Regions from separate parts of the Paenibacillus sp. RS8 genome, predicted to be linked through region 1. Evidence: riboswitches for the same ligand, from Rfam matches in the RefSeq annotation. Region 1 holds a riboswitch; each other region holds the start of a gene.
The links. A riboswitch is a leader RNA that binds a small molecule or an ion and turns the genes downstream of it on or off. The one in region 1 is predicted to bind cyclic di-AMP.
Positions count from the first base shown of each region.

Region 2: linked by a shared signal. The riboswitch ahead of ACDZ28_RS20125 (KamA family radical SAM protein) and the one ahead of ACDZ28_RS08635 (C40 family peptidase) in region 1 are both predicted to bind cyclic di-AMP.
Region 3: linked by a shared signal. The riboswitch ahead of ACDZ28_RS11115 (hypothetical protein) and the one ahead of ACDZ28_RS08635 (C40 family peptidase) in region 1 are both predicted to bind cyclic di-AMP.

Region 1 is NZ_CP168131.1:1,640,846-1,645,721, reverse strand. Features, by position in the region: gene ACDZ28_RS08645 (hypothetical protein) at 1-804, shown strand, start outside; cyclic di-AMP (ydaO/yuaA leader) riboswitch at 1,019-1,157, shown strand; gene ACDZ28_RS08640 (C40 family peptidase) at 1,211-1,639, shown strand; cyclic di-AMP (ydaO/yuaA leader) riboswitch at 2,000-2,141, shown strand; gene ACDZ28_RS08635 (C40 family peptidase) at 2,147-2,638, shown strand; gene ACDZ28_RS08630 (GNAT family protein) at 2,868-3,353, shown strand; gene ACDZ28_RS08625 (cytochrome c) at 3,481-3,837, shown strand; gene ACDZ28_RS08620 (4a-hydroxytetrahydrobiopterin dehydratase) at 3,929-4,216, opposite strand; gene ACDZ28_RS08615 (hypothetical protein) at 4,444-4,737, opposite strand.
Region 2 is NZ_CP168131.1:4,265,412-4,270,287, forward strand. Features, by position in the region: gene ACDZ28_RS20115 (ABC transporter permease) at 1-350, shown strand, start outside; gene ACDZ28_RS20120 (hypothetical protein) at 347-1,072, shown strand; gene ACDZ28_RS20125 (KamA family radical SAM protein) at 1,074-2,243, opposite strand; cyclic di-AMP (ydaO/yuaA leader) riboswitch at 2,383-2,524, opposite strand; gene ACDZ28_RS20130 (helix-turn-helix domain-containing protein) at 2,573-4,240, opposite strand; gene ACDZ28_RS20135 (ABC transporter substrate-binding protein) at 4,380-4,876, opposite strand, start outside.
Region 3 is NZ_CP168131.1:2,170,664-2,175,539, reverse strand. Features, by position in the region: gene kdpB (potassium-transporting ATPase subunit KdpB) at 1-198, opposite strand, end outside; gene kdpA (potassium-transporting ATPase subunit KdpA) at 215-1,891, opposite strand; gene kdpF (K(+)-transporting ATPase subunit F) at 1,904-1,981, opposite strand; gene ACDZ28_RS11120 (hypothetical protein) at 2,108-2,524, opposite strand; cyclic di-AMP (ydaO/yuaA leader) riboswitch at 2,715-2,904, opposite strand; cyclic di-AMP (ydaO/yuaA leader) riboswitch at 3,325-3,490, shown strand; gene ACDZ28_RS11115 (hypothetical protein) at 3,623-4,114, shown strand; gene ACDZ28_RS11110 (hypothetical protein) at 4,131-4,652, shown strand; gene ACDZ28_RS11105 (hypothetical protein) at 4,692-4,876, shown strand, end outside.

The DNA.
Region 1 (4,876 bases):
CAAAGCATGAAGGAGCAATTTTATATTCTGATTCTGCTCTTCATCTATCGACTGCTCTGGGGCTACTTTATGTACGGCTTCATCCGGTCTGCTATCGTTCCAATTCTACTGCGCTACCCAGATAAAGACGCTGGAGGCAGTGGAATGGGTAGACTACTCTATTATGTCGAAGGGCAGTTCAGCTTGAACACAGATCCTGAGATACGTAATTGGTTATGGATGTTCCTAGGGCTTGTTCTCTTACGACTGCTGCTCTCCCCCTTCATAAGAGCAGGATTACTGCATGAACTCCATCAAGAGAGAAAAGGAGAGCGAGGCCTGTTCTTTTTTCCCGGCATGAAGCTTTATGGATTTCCAGTGTTTATCTTTAGTTTAATCGAATGGGTGCTGGCTCTATTGCCGTTATACTGGCTCGCTCCAAAAATGTACGGGCTGTTCTTATCTTCCTTTCTGAACTCCTCTTTGTTACTTCATCTAGTTCCATACGTATTGGCATGGCTTATATACATCTTTATCGTTCGCCTGTTCCTTCTATATATGCAGTTTGGTTATACCAGCGGTACGGGGATGTTCTCCTCCCTATTCATCTGTATAAAGTCACTGATTCCTGCACTAGGCATTTCAATCATACTTGGTGCAGCGGGCCTTATCCTTCTGCTGGTGTGCGGACTATCCGGTATCTTCTGTCCTGGCCTGCCGGCACTTCTTATTCGTCAACTCTCATCACTGCCCTCGACACTTTTCAAAATGTGGGGAATTTCCGCTCAATATCATCTATGGCGCAGTAAAGCATTTCCACAATAATTTATGGCATTACAACACATAATATAAGAGTCCCGGTTCCTAAATCAGGAGCCGGGACTCTTTCGCGTTACAGACAAATTATGGCGATTTGCAAATTCGTAAAGACTTTGTTACAATAAGTCCTGTTCCATTAGTAACAAGTTTGTAATCATTTGAAACGATTTCTACATAACTTCATGTATTCATCGTAGTCTTGTCGATAAGTCACTATCTGGTGCATAAAACGCCGAATTCCTTGCACCGGGAAGTGGGGGAACCATATTTTGGGTGAATTGATCTCGCTTTGCAGTGATCATAGGGGAACCTTCTACCGAATCCTTAAGCTAACCTCACAGGCATTGGAAGGGGTACAATTTTTTTGAAGAATTTAAGAAAAGCATGCGTCGCTGCGGCGCTGGGACTTGTGATGGCGTTCTCTATTGGTGGAGGAAGTGCCTTTGCAGATTCTAAGATGGATAGTGTTATTTCAAAGACAATTGGAGTTGCCTATAAAACCGGAGGCACTAGCACTGCCGGGTTTGACTGTTCTGGATTCACTACGTATGTATTCAAGAAGGTGGGTCTTTCTTTGCCCCGCACTTCAAAAGCTCAATATAATGTTGGAACTCCTGTAGCCAAAAGCAAATTGCGTTCAGGTGACCTAGTTTTCTTTAACACATTGGGCAACGGCGTATCCCATGTCGGCATTTATGTTGGAAACGGAAAATTCGCACAATCATCATCTTCATATGGCGTGACCATCACTTCACTTAGCCAGTCCTACTGGGCCAATCGCTACGTTGGCGCTAAAAGAGTAATGAGTACTTCCTCATATCAAGCTGTAGCCTACGATTAATACTTCCCCACAACTATAACCTCACAATTACAACTATATAGACCTGGATTTGATTATCACCTTAATCGAATCCAGGTTTTCTTTTGCCTTATTATAATCTTTACACCTCTAGAACAGACTTTAAACACTTTTATTTGATAAAAATTTCAATAAATATAAAAATAAGTTTAATATTATCGCTTACATATGCATTTTGTCTTTAAATATATGAATTTTTCTGCATGATTAGGTTAAAAACGATTGCCAAGCGGCACTCTGTTTGTTACAATAACTGCAGTAAGATTTTAGTAACATTTTTGTAATCATTAAGTTGTTATTTACAAAGGTTTTGTCATGTATTGATTACAAGCTATTCCTAATCAACAGTCTGAGCCGAGTTTCCTAACTATTAGGGAAACGGGGGAACCAACTTTGGGTGAATTGACCTCCATTTTTAGAGGGGTCATAGGGGACCTTCAACCGAACCCTTAAGCTAACCTCGTAGGCATCTGGAAGGGGTATAAACTTTTGAAGAAGAAGTTAGCAGCAGCTGTACTCAGCTTTTCCATTATCTTCACCATCGGAGCAGGAAGCGCTTTCGCGGATTCCAAAATGGATAAAGTGATCGACAAGACCATCGGAACTAAATACGTATCCGGCGGGATCTCCACAAATGGATTTGATTGCTCCGGATTTACAATGTATGTTTTTGATAAAATCGGTATCAACCTACCACACCAATCAGGTTCCCAGTATCAAATGGGTACTGCTATCTCCCGAGATGATTTAAGATCAGGAGATCTTGTATTCTTCAATACAAGTGGTAAGGGTGTTTCCCACGTCGGCATTTATGTCGGTGAAGGCAAGTTTGCACACGCATCTTCCTCACGCGGTGTAACGATTAGCTCCCTGAGTGATAGCTACTACGTAAAACGCTATATCGGTGCTAAACGGATTATGAGCACTGATGCTTATCATTCTGTTGCTTCTGAGACAGAAGATAATGATGATGTTCAATAAGTAGAACGTACATAGGCTCTTTTCCAAGATGTTAATTCTTGGGGAAGAGCTTGTTTTTTTGTCTTATTTAATATTTACCCCTCTCAAAATTTGTAAAACAGTATTCCTTATAAATTTTCTGAGTTGATGACCCCTCTTTTTGTATATAATTAGTTACAAGTATAGACGCCTTCGGCACTCGTAAGGACGGCAAGCGTTATAACCCTCGTGAAAGGAGGTCTTTGACCTTATGATAAATCCCTCGGTTACTTTTCATGTAACTCCTATGGAGACTAGTCACGCGGAAGAGATATGCAATTGGAATTACACCCCCCCTTATAATATTTACGGCTGGATGCCGTGGGAACAAATGCAGGCTCTAGGCATCGAGTTCGGTGATCCTCAGCTACGGAATGAGCAATATGTCTCCATATTAAATGGGCAAGAAGCTTTGTGTGGATTCGCGCAGTTGTTCCCGATGGAAGGTGTTGTACGTTTGGGGATTGGCATGCAACCTGATCTGTGCGGCAAAGGGCTAGGGAAATTATTCATGGATGCAATCGTGCAAGAAGCCTTGCTTCGTTATCCTGAGCGTGAGATTGATCTAGAGGTATTGACCTGGAACCAGCGTGCGATCCGAACTTACCAAAAGTGTGGATTTACGATTACAGATACGTATGAGCGCCTAACCCCATCAGGAAACAAACCTTTTTATTGCATGGTCTATGAGAAATGATATTAAAATCCATATTTTTCAATCAATTGATGGTATTATCGTTCATTTTTTTGTCACAAACCCTATGATAACGCTTCACCTTGAGCTATAATGTAGGGAGCAGCTTACATAGAAGGGACGAACTGGGATGCAGAAATGGATCATGAGCGGTTTGTTTTTTGCCGCCTGTGCCTTTGCGGTAGTACTTATGTTTACACTTCCAGGTAAAGAAGAGGTAGCTGAACAGAATAAACCCACAATGCCGGTAGTTCAGTTGGATGCGGCAAAGGCAGAAGCAACCGTGAAAGCCAGCTGTATCACCTGTCACGGCGATCAGCTTCAAGGTGGAGTTGGCCCTAGTCTTCAAAATGAAGGCGGTCAGCATGATGCTGAAGAAATCTACAGCATCGTCACTAAGGGACGCGGTCAAATGCCTTCCTTTAAAGAAAAGCTAGCCCCTGAGGAGATCGCAAACGTCGCCCTCTGGCTCTCAGAGAAAAAGTAACAGTAACTACTACCTAAGCAACTAAAAACGCCCGTGCCAGAAGATAGTTCACTATCTGCGCACGGGCGTTTATTTATGAGTTTGGGTGACACTAACGATTTTTCTCAAAGGCTTCATTAAATTCATGTGCCTCTCGAATATCTAGAGCTGTAATACCGTCTTCCTCATTTGATTTCAGTCGTAAAGTCACTGTCTTATAATCAATCGTAATATGTGGATGGTGATCAAAGGCTTCTGAAATGGTGGCTACTTCATCAACGAAAGCAATACCCTTCATATATTGGCTGAACATATATTTTCGCACCATGGTATTCTCTTCGAGCTTCCAGCCTTCCAGCTTGCTGATCTGCTCACGCAGTTCTTCTTCGGTAAATAACAATTCGTTTCCTCCCTTACTAAAAATTGCAGTAAAATCCGCAGGTCCCTTTACTCGTCTTATTCGTTAAACAAAACATCCCTTAGCTTCTGAGGTCCAAGGGATGTGCCAGGATAAAGGCAATATTTTTGATTAAATGTATTCAAGAATCCCAGCGATTATAACTCGGCTACACCAATTTTAACACGGGCTACTAACTACGGGCAAATTACGCCCCGCCGCCCCTCTTCTTAAATCAAAACAACAGAGGCTAAATCCTCTTCTCCGACTAAAATATTAATGCGGTGCGTGTCCTTATCGTAGATGATAACGCCGCTCCCCACCTCAATCATAGGTTCATTACCCAGCGCGAAGAAAAGATCCTCAGCCAGCGCCTCCCATACCTCCATCTTGGATTCCTGGGGCAATTCTTGCCACTCTTCCGGATCCATTTCAAAAAATAAGTACCCATCGGAAATTCTTCCGACAGCCTCAGTCAAATCCGTTAGGATTTCACCGTAATCTCTACCATGCTTTACACCCACATGTATCACTCCGTTTTCTCCACAGATGAATAATTACTTACCTTATCCATTATAGCCGAAAAAATGACTTCACAAAAAACGGAATGATGTCGATAAATAAGAATATACGTTATTCGGTTTCGCACAGAGTGCCTTGCCG
Region 2 (4,876 bases), 2.6 Mb from region 1:
CTATTGGAATCATTTTAACGTCAAGCTTTATGACGCTATTGTCGATTGGAGTAGTGGCTCGTTGCCAGACGATTAATGGTTTCATTTTACTCTCACAAGTATTCGTACTACCTTTCATACTGCCGTTACTTGGTTATTTTAAGATATGGAACTCCAATGTTTTTCTATTATTACCTACAGAAGGAACACTTCGCTTGTTGAGTTCGGAAACCTCAGCTATGTCACTTGGCAATTACATGTACTCCATATCGATATTACTGCTCTGGAATGTTGTGATATATGTCTGGGCAAAAAGGTCCTTCGAGCAACATGTAATGATGCGCATAGGCAAGGGAGGAGTCAAGAGATGAAGAAGTATCATACGCTTTTTCTAAGCGATATCCGTCATGCTGGGTTGGACCCGGTGCTTATGGTCGGCATCTTTGCTCCTTTAGCACTTTTAGTCGTCTCAAGATTTGGATTTCCAATAGCGGCAGAGTGGCTTACAAACGGTTATGCTTTCGATTTAAATGAATACAGTAGCTTTGCTGCGATTTTTTTAGTAATGACCTTTCCCATGCTGACCGGTATGATGACAGGTCTTTTAATGCTTGATGAACGTGATGAGAACATCATCTCTTATTACGCGGTTACGCCATTAATGCGTAAGGGGTACATGGTGTATCGTCTAGTTCTTCCATCTGTACTTTGTACACTTCTATCATTGGTGTATTTTATAGTTTCAGGCTTATCTAACTTCCAATTGGAGCATATATACATTCTTTTATTATTAGCAATTGAAGCCCCTTGCTTTGCTTTATTTCTTGCTTCTTTTGCTGCAAATAAGGTAGAAGGCTTAGCTTTATCTAAGATAGGTGGTTTGTTTATAGCAGGGCCAATCGTAGCGTATTTTATTCCATCACCATGGCAATTTGCAGGTGCGTGGATTCCTACGTATTGGCCTGCTAAGTTGTTTTTTGCTATAGAAGATGCTAGTAGTTTTAGTGTGATTGCATGCTTTATGGTGGGACTTATATTTCATTTGAGTCTTCTGAGTATCTTGGTCAGGATTTTTATTAAAAGAATCGATTGAATTATTTACAAATCAGATCCGCAGTCTTGTTTGATAACTCATTAACAGAAATAATAGCGTCATTCTTTTTCACAGGAGGGGTCCAATATTCCTCATTTCCGGGCAGATCATCAAACCATTCTGCATCCTTAGGGCAATCTAGAATCATGAACTTTCCGTATTCCTGATCTCTGGATTGATGATATTTAAGATAGGCTTTTCCGTTATCAATGGCGAGAATTTCTATCTTTCCGGAGGTGTGTGACATGGATAGGCGTACTCTTTTGCCAAGTCCTGAGGTTCTGGCTTTGGCTTCTTCTACAATTTGATAGACTTGCTCAAGAGGTAATACAAAATCTCGGTTTCCGGCAACGGGACGATTCACGAAGAAGTAGTAAGGTGTTACGCCAGCCCATGAGAGTCGGTCTAATAATTCTCCCAATATAACTGGATCATCATTGATGCCTTTAAGGACGGGGGTCTGATTTACGACAATTGCCCCAGCGTTGTGGAGGGCTTTAAATGCTTTTTTGGCTTCAGGTGTGATTTCACGAGGATGATTGATATGCGCCATAACATAAATTCGCTTGTCTTCGGTAGAGTAAGTACGAATCAGCTCCAGCAGCTCTTCGTCTTCCGAGATCCGCATCGGATTAAATACGGGAATCTTCGAACCTAATCTGATAATCTTGACATGCTCAATGCTTCTTAAGTTTTCAATAATGGATCTTAGCTTTGGTGTGGAGAGAATTAAACTGTCACCGCCCGTAAGAAGAACGTTGTTAATCTCAGGGTGGTTTGCAATATACTCCAGACCCGGAGAGACATCAGACATCGCTTCTTTCACGTCATTTCGGAACAGGCGTTTACGGAAGCAGTAGCGGCAATAGGCTCCGCAGACCTCGGATACAATCAGTAATGCTGTTGTTTTATACTTGTGCTGACATCCCGGCACCACATAATTCGTGTCTTCATCCGAAGCATCCCAACGTCCATATTCCAGCAGTTCACCTTCGTTAGGGATAACCAGTTTACGAATGGGATCATCTGGATCGTCCCAGTTGATTAAAGACAGATAGTAGTCATTCACACGAAAAACAAATTTGTCCGTGATTTCTTTCAAGTTCTCTTTTTCCAGATCAGACAACATAGCAATTTTGTGAATATCCGTGATGTACTTTACCTTTTGCACTTACATCTCTCCTTTGTCCCTTTGTGTGAGAAAAGAGGAAGCCTTAGTGTCAAAGGCCAATCTACTGCCAGCAGGGTCCAAAAAAACACAAAAAGAGACCCTTAGCAAGGGTCTCTGGTTATGTAAATAACATGAAAAGCAGACCCATCCACTGCTGACGAGGTTAGCTGACGGACTCGGGTAAGATGGTACCCTACATTCTAATGCTCAATGATTCGCCCCAATTAACTGGTTCCCCCGCTTTTCAACTGTAAAAGTTGGAAATTAAGCGTAGGTAAAGTATACCCCATGAAGTTTTGAAAAGTCAAAAGGGAATCCTAGATTCACCTTCAATTACTAGGGGTGCTTCCACCGAGCAGTTTAGGTAGCAGCGTTAGCAGCTTTTCCCGAGTTAACGCATCACTAGAGTTCCATTTGCTTCCGTCGAGCAGATAAACATGTCCCTGACGTACTGCCGGAAGACTTTTCCAAAGTGAACTGTCTAGTAGTAGTTCCATAGCAGCCCGTGAGTCTGGACGCTCAGGAATGAGCATGAAGATATGATCTCCAGTATAAGCAGGTAATCGCGCTGGATCAACTTCAGCGAACCCTAATTCTTCATCCAGTATGGCTTGAATCTCCTCTGTCGGTTGTAGACCACATGGTGCATAAAGCGCTGTGGAGAATCCGGACATTCCCATAGCATACAGATGATTTCCGTGGTCATAGACCAAAGCAGAGGCAGTCTCTCCGGCTTGGAGACTGGTCTCGTAAAGCTGCTGCCACATGGCAGCGTTTTTGATTGTAAATGACTCCAGCCACGCTTCGGCTTCGCGTTGTTTACCGAGCCAGCTGCCTAGTGTTCGCATTCGACTTTCGAGTGGCGCAAAGGAATCAAAGGTGAGTGTCGGGGCGATGCCGGAAACGGTCCTATAGGCTCTTTCATCACTATTGGCCAAAATAATCAAATCTGGATTAAGTGAAGCGGTCAGCTGCGGGTCCAGCGGGAAACCAACATTGGCGAGCTTTTTAAGCCGATGTTTATAGACGCTGTTCCGCACGAATGCTTCATCTCCTCCGATGGGCTTCACGCCTAGTGCGAGAAGGTCGCCAAGTGTCTCTCCATGATAGACAATGCGTCTCGCTTGCTCTGGAATCTCCACTTCATGGCCTGTCCAATCTTTGACGGTAAGCTTACGACCTCGCTGATGCGCATATTGTCCGGGGGTAACTCCGGTTTTTTGCCGAAAGCGGCGGCTGAAATAATATTCATCGGAGAAGCCTACCAGTCTGGCAATTTCACGCAGCGGTTCCGTCGATTCCTGCAGGAAGCGCTTGGAATGACTAATGCGCAGATCGGTCAGGTACTCAAGTGGCTTTTTGCCGGTAAGCTGTTGAAAGATCGGTGTATACTGCCAGAACGATATCCCCGCAAGCTCAGCCAACTGCTTCACGCTGATGCTCTCTGTATAATGCTCCTCTATGAATTGTATAGTCATTTCTACGGATTCTGTGGGACTTGGTAGATGCTTGGAAGGATAATTATGCTCAAAAAATAGCAGCATTAATTCCTGGAATTTCAATTGTCGCTTGAATTGCTGCACATCATCGAAGCTATTCTTGTTCATAAGCAAATCTTCCACAAGACGGATTACCTTAGTGAACGGGTGGACAATTAATTCGCGTCTGCCTGAAAGTAGTTCGCCAGAATAACGTTCTGGATGCTCTTTTGTATAAATTGCTGAAAAGGTGATGAGATAATAATACATGGTCATTTCCTGATTGCTCGTACAATAGGAGATTCCGGGAGCTAGTAGATAACATTTATCTGTACTCAGCGTCACGCTCTGATCATCGAGGTTCAGTTGCCCGTTCCCCCCGGTAAATACGAGAAGGGTGTAGTCATGAGTTGTACGTGATACAGGGCTTGAATCGGCAGCTTGAAGTATCAGTTCGGCATCCATCAGCTGAAACAGCAGGGAGTGGAGCGGGGGGCAGGACGATGATGTTTGCAGCATAGGTTCAGCCTCCGTTTTTTTGGTGAGAATGATTATCAATGAACTTATTGTATATAAAACAAAGAAGCATATCAACAGCTGTTGATATGCTTCTTGAAGTTTTCTATCAGCCGTGTGCTAAACACTCGATCATGGAGGGTTATTTCATATTCAATAGCTGAGGAATCTCGCCGAGCAGCCATTCTCTTGTAGTTGCATCACTGGAGGTCTTCATGATGTCCTGCGTATAGACATATCCGTTCTTGACGGCAGGAAGGCTCTTCCAGATAGGGCTCTTTAATAAATTTTCTGTAGATTGTTTTGCTTCATCCGCAACTGGAGTCAAGATGAATATCCGGTCTCCAGCATATTCTTTAAGCACTTCCATAGATACTTCCTGGAAGCCTTTACCTTCATCGAGTATCTTCTGAATAGCTGGAGTTGCCTTGAAGCCAGTCTCCCCATAGAGTACCTGTGAAAGTCCAGTTGCCGCCATTATAAACAGTCTGTCTCCCGGATAATAAGTGAAGACCGAAGCTGTCTCACCTTCTTGTATACCAGCAGACTTCAATTGTTTCCACATAGCTTCTTCAGCTGTTTTATATTGGGCTAGCCATGCTTCTGCTTCTGTTGTTTTACCAAGAATTCCACCAATGT
Region 3 (4,876 bases), 530 kb from region 1:
ATTGAAGCCTATCGATTGCTCTGCATTAAAATATCCAGGAGCCAGCACCATGAGGAGGACAATGATCGTACCGACCTCAACCACGAACATGACTGGATTTTTGATTAGCGTTACTGGGTTAAGCTTTATAAAACTATCCTTTACAGCGCTAAGGAGTATGGGTCCCGTTAGCAGCTTTTTTCTTTTTACAGTACTCATCTTATTCTCCCTCTTCCTACCGTAAGGTTAGATATTCTGCAATGGGGCCGAGTACAATGACCGGCAGGAACGTCAGCGCACCGATAATCACTACGGTACCAATCAGAATTCCCGTGAACAGACCATTGTCTGTGCGGAATGTACCAATGGTCTCAGGAACTGGCTTCTTCTGAAGTAAAGAACCTGCTACTGCCAGCATTGCGATGATCGAGACATAACGGCCTAGCAGCATGACAATCCCGGTTGTAACATTCCAAAAGGTTGTGTTGTCCGCAAGCCCCTCAAATCCTGAGCCATTGTTCGCGGCAGAAGAGACATATTCATATAACACTTGGCTGAGCCCATGGAATCCAGTGTTCGTAATCGCCCCTTGCCCCAAATCGGTCAGGAACGCAGCTGCGGTTGGCACTAGGATAATGAAAGGATGAACAAGGATCGCAATGGCAATCAGCTTCATCTCCTTGGCCTCTATCTTCCGTCCGAGAAACTCTGGTGTCCTGCCGACCATCAGACCGCACAGGAAGACACCCAGAATCGCATACATCAGCATATTGATCAGTCCGACACCTTTACCCCCAAAGACATTGTTGAGCATCATCAGTGCCAGAGGCGTGATACCTCCCAGAGGTGTCAGCGTATCATGCATATTGTTAACACTACCTGTCGTAGCTGCGGTTGTTACTGAAGTAAACAAGGAAGACTGCGGAATGCCGAAGCGGACCTCTTTACCTTCCATGCTGCCTTGCGAAGATTCGATTCCTAGTGCATTGATCGCCGGATTACCCTTTGATTCAGCATAATAGTTCAGTCCCAGCAGTAGTACGAACAAGGTCATCATTGCGGTAAAAATAACCCAGCCCTGACGTTTGTTCTTAGCAAACAGTCCGTACATATAAGGGAGCGAAGCTGGCAGCATCCACATAGAAAGAATCTCCAGCACGTTCGTAAGTGGATTAGGGTTCTCAAAAGGATGCGATGAATTGGCCCCGAAGAAGCCACCTCCGTTCGTGCCCAAATGCTTGATCGATTCCAGAGAAGCTACTGGACCGATAGCAATCTGTTGCGTTTGCCCCTCTAGTGTAGTGACTTCAAGTGATGGCTTGAGGGTTTGCGGCACATGTAGTCCTACCATTACCAATGAAACTAGCAGAGCCAGCGGAATGAACACACGAATATGTGCTTTGACGAAATCCTCGAAGAAGTTCCCGACTGATGTGCGTCCTGTGATCCCTCTGACAAAGGCAACCGCAACTGAAAATCCGCTCGCTGCAGACGTGAACATCATCATCGTGATGACAGCCATTTGTGAAAAATACGAAAGTCCCGTCTCCCCGCTGTAATGCTGCAGGTTCGTATTAGTCATAAAGCTGATCACCGTATTGAACGAAAGCGTCTGTTCCATATCCGCAATTCCATTCGGATTTAGCGGTAAACCCCGCTGCAATCGAAGAAAGATATAGCTGAAAGTAACCAGTACGATATTCGTTAAAACAAAGCTGAGCGCATACTTTTTCCAGGACATCCCTTCCCGTTTTTTCAGTCCGATCAGCTTATAAATCCCTTTTTCCACGCCTCCAAACCATCGATCCGTACGATTGGGTTCATTAGAAAATACATGATATAAATACGTGCCCATCGGCTTAACCAGCAAGATGAGAATGACGATTACAGCTACGATTTGCAAAATGCCCATGAATGCCCCTCCTTAAAATTTCTCCGGATGAATCAATGCGTAAACAAGATATAAAAACAGCAGTAGGGTAACAGCGATGACTAGAATCACAGCTTATCCCTCCCTGTATCCTCAACTACACCTGCGCACCAGCGCATAAATCCATAAAACAACCCGTAAATTACAGCTAACGAAGCCACCATATACAGATCCATCATATCTCCCGCACTCCTTCTTTTATCCTTGATGAGGTGATTTATCGATTAGAAAATCAGCATCACCACTGTGGGAATAGATTACATAACTTGCACCAAGTCTTTTATAGACCAATCTAGGATTTATTGAGCTTGTGATCACAAAAATCGGCTGCGTCGTCCAGGTGCGGCACATCTGAATGTAGCGGCAGCATAACGTAAAGCTGCTCTCGAACAGATATACCCGGCCTACCGGGAACGGGGGGCGAAACCAAGTATTCTGATGGCGGGTATCTACTAGAACGACTTTCTCAATCCCCATCTCTTCAAGTAGGGACTTCTCAGGCAAGTTGTTGGTCAATCCCGCCATCTTAATGCCTCTAAATTTTAGAAGCTTAATAAAATGTTCTCCTGCCTTCGTTGGCGCACATACCAGTACATATTCATTCTGATCTGTCATCTCTTATTCTCCTCAAATGCTTTGCTTGTAAGATCAGAGCTTGATCACCCTGGTCTTGAAAGAAAAGCTACCGCTAATGATGAATATAACGACCTCTTCGTGAGGTTTTCCATAAATGCTTTGCTTAAAAAAGCACAGCAAAAAGCCACAAAGGATTCTCCTCTGTGGCTCGCTAGCGGTCACATTGCACTCATCCTCTCTCCATACGCTTACGAGGTTAGCTGTCGGATTCGGGCGGTGAGAGTCGCCCTACCTGTATAGATGCGAGCTCACTCGTATCTTCTACAGGATTCACCCCATAACCGGCTTCCGACTCTCACATCGTCTGCCGATTGTTGGTTCCCCCGCTTTCCTTACCGGAAATTAAGCGGATCAAATATTCGATTGTTGTTGAAACAGGAGTAATCATACCCTTATGCAGGAAGTATTGTAAAACGTGATTGATGCCAAAATAATGCAAATTAAAAACTATTTTCGCATTGGATAGCGCTTACTTGATATTCAATCTCTCTATATCTCTTGTTTACTCGAATTTGAATCAATTAGCGAAAAGCGGACGGACTCTGTGATTTTATTCACCACAGCTGGAGAAATCACCAAAAATCGCCTATATAGGAAAGGAAACGAGAAGTCGAGATTAAACGAGGAAGAAGCTCGATAACACGCAATAAATACCTATTTGGCAGGATTTTTCGTCGTAGTCGGTAGGATATGGTTCAAATTGCGCTCAAAAGAACACTTTCTGCTTTTACAGAAACACCTTGAAAAGAGTATGATTCGGATTGAATCTATTTCACGAAATACAATCAACGCTGAGTTCCTGTATTTGCAGGGAACGGGGGAACCATCGGGCCACATGGCCTACTTGGGGTGAATCCGAAGGAGACTGTTCAAGTCTCACATAGGTAGGGCGACTCTCACCGTCCGAATCCGACAGCTAACCTCGTAAGCGTAAAGAGAGAGACCCTTGATCCGCCACGCTTTGGCACAGGTGTGTATGCCTGTATTCCAAAACCGCAGCAGAGGTCCTCCTCTTGCTGCGGTTTTTGCGTTACCTGAACCTACCCGGGTAATAGCATGCTGGACGGGGTGAAAGGAATGAAACACTATTATTGGGGAACTCAGCAAGGGCTGCTTGAGCCGATAAGTCTAAATTATGTTTGCTTTGGAGCGTTATGGTTCGAAGAGGATCATCACAGAACTATTGTCGGCTATGCATTTGGTCAGAACCAAATTGAATCCTTGCGCCATTTCAGCAGCCCTTCTACTTGTGAGTGCTGTATGGACCGAAGAATTATATACGAAATATATAAAAATATCAGAGAAAAGCAGCAGCTGCAGGATTGGTCGGCACACCAATGTTTTCCGTGGCTCGCCGCTTTTAAGAAACCTTGGAAGGACGTTGCTATTGGTTGGTACGTAATGAGATCCCGCAGCACCTTCCCCTTACATTTATCCATTATACGTAAACAGAAATTCCGACTATGGCTGGAGCATGCCGCAGTCTGTGAGAACGAAGCTGAAATGCTTGCCTGTATAGAGAAGGCTAACCTTACTCACCATGTTGAGCTTAAGCTTTTGGAAACCTAGGGAGGAGCAACTTGTCATGGACCAGCGAAGACTATCTCGCATTGAAGTATTCGTCTTTGATTCACCTGAGCCTATTCACTATGGAATGGAAGCTGATCCAGGCAGCCGGTATGGCATCCTGAAACTTACCTGTAAAGGGGGGAGCAGCTGGGGGGCATGTCTTATCTCAGCCAATACCAGAACCTTCGACCTTATTAAATGGAGTTCTTTTCTCAGAATGATATACCACTGCCGGCTTGAGGAAGCGATAGATAAAGTACGTACCCATGGTTCAGAGTGGGATCAGACTCAGTTTGAGCTAGTGCAAGATGCTTTACAGGATTTAAAAGCCAAGCTGCAGGGTAAATCATTGGCAGATCATATCCAGCAAGGTCGTCTGTACAGAGCTGTCGCCGGTGGAAGAGATTCCAGAGGGGGGCGGCTATACTATAAACCATCTAAGACCGTATCCAGTATTGCGCTTCAAAAGCATAGTTATCCAGAACCTGATACCGCCGAGCTTATCAACAAATCCATTTCTTACTTTTCTATATTATAGGTTCATCACATAACCCATTCTGAAAGGATCGTGTTTATCATGCCTGACCCCTTACCTGCCGAATCACCCCGTAGAACTATATTTGCAGAGTGTGTTCAAAAGAATACGAATGATATCTATGCGCTCAGTTCTATGTTGTTACAACAATCAGCAGAAGCCGAGAGAGTTACTATCCGTACTTTTAAAGAGCTTCATAAAATATTCCGTCAAAAAAGCTTCGACAG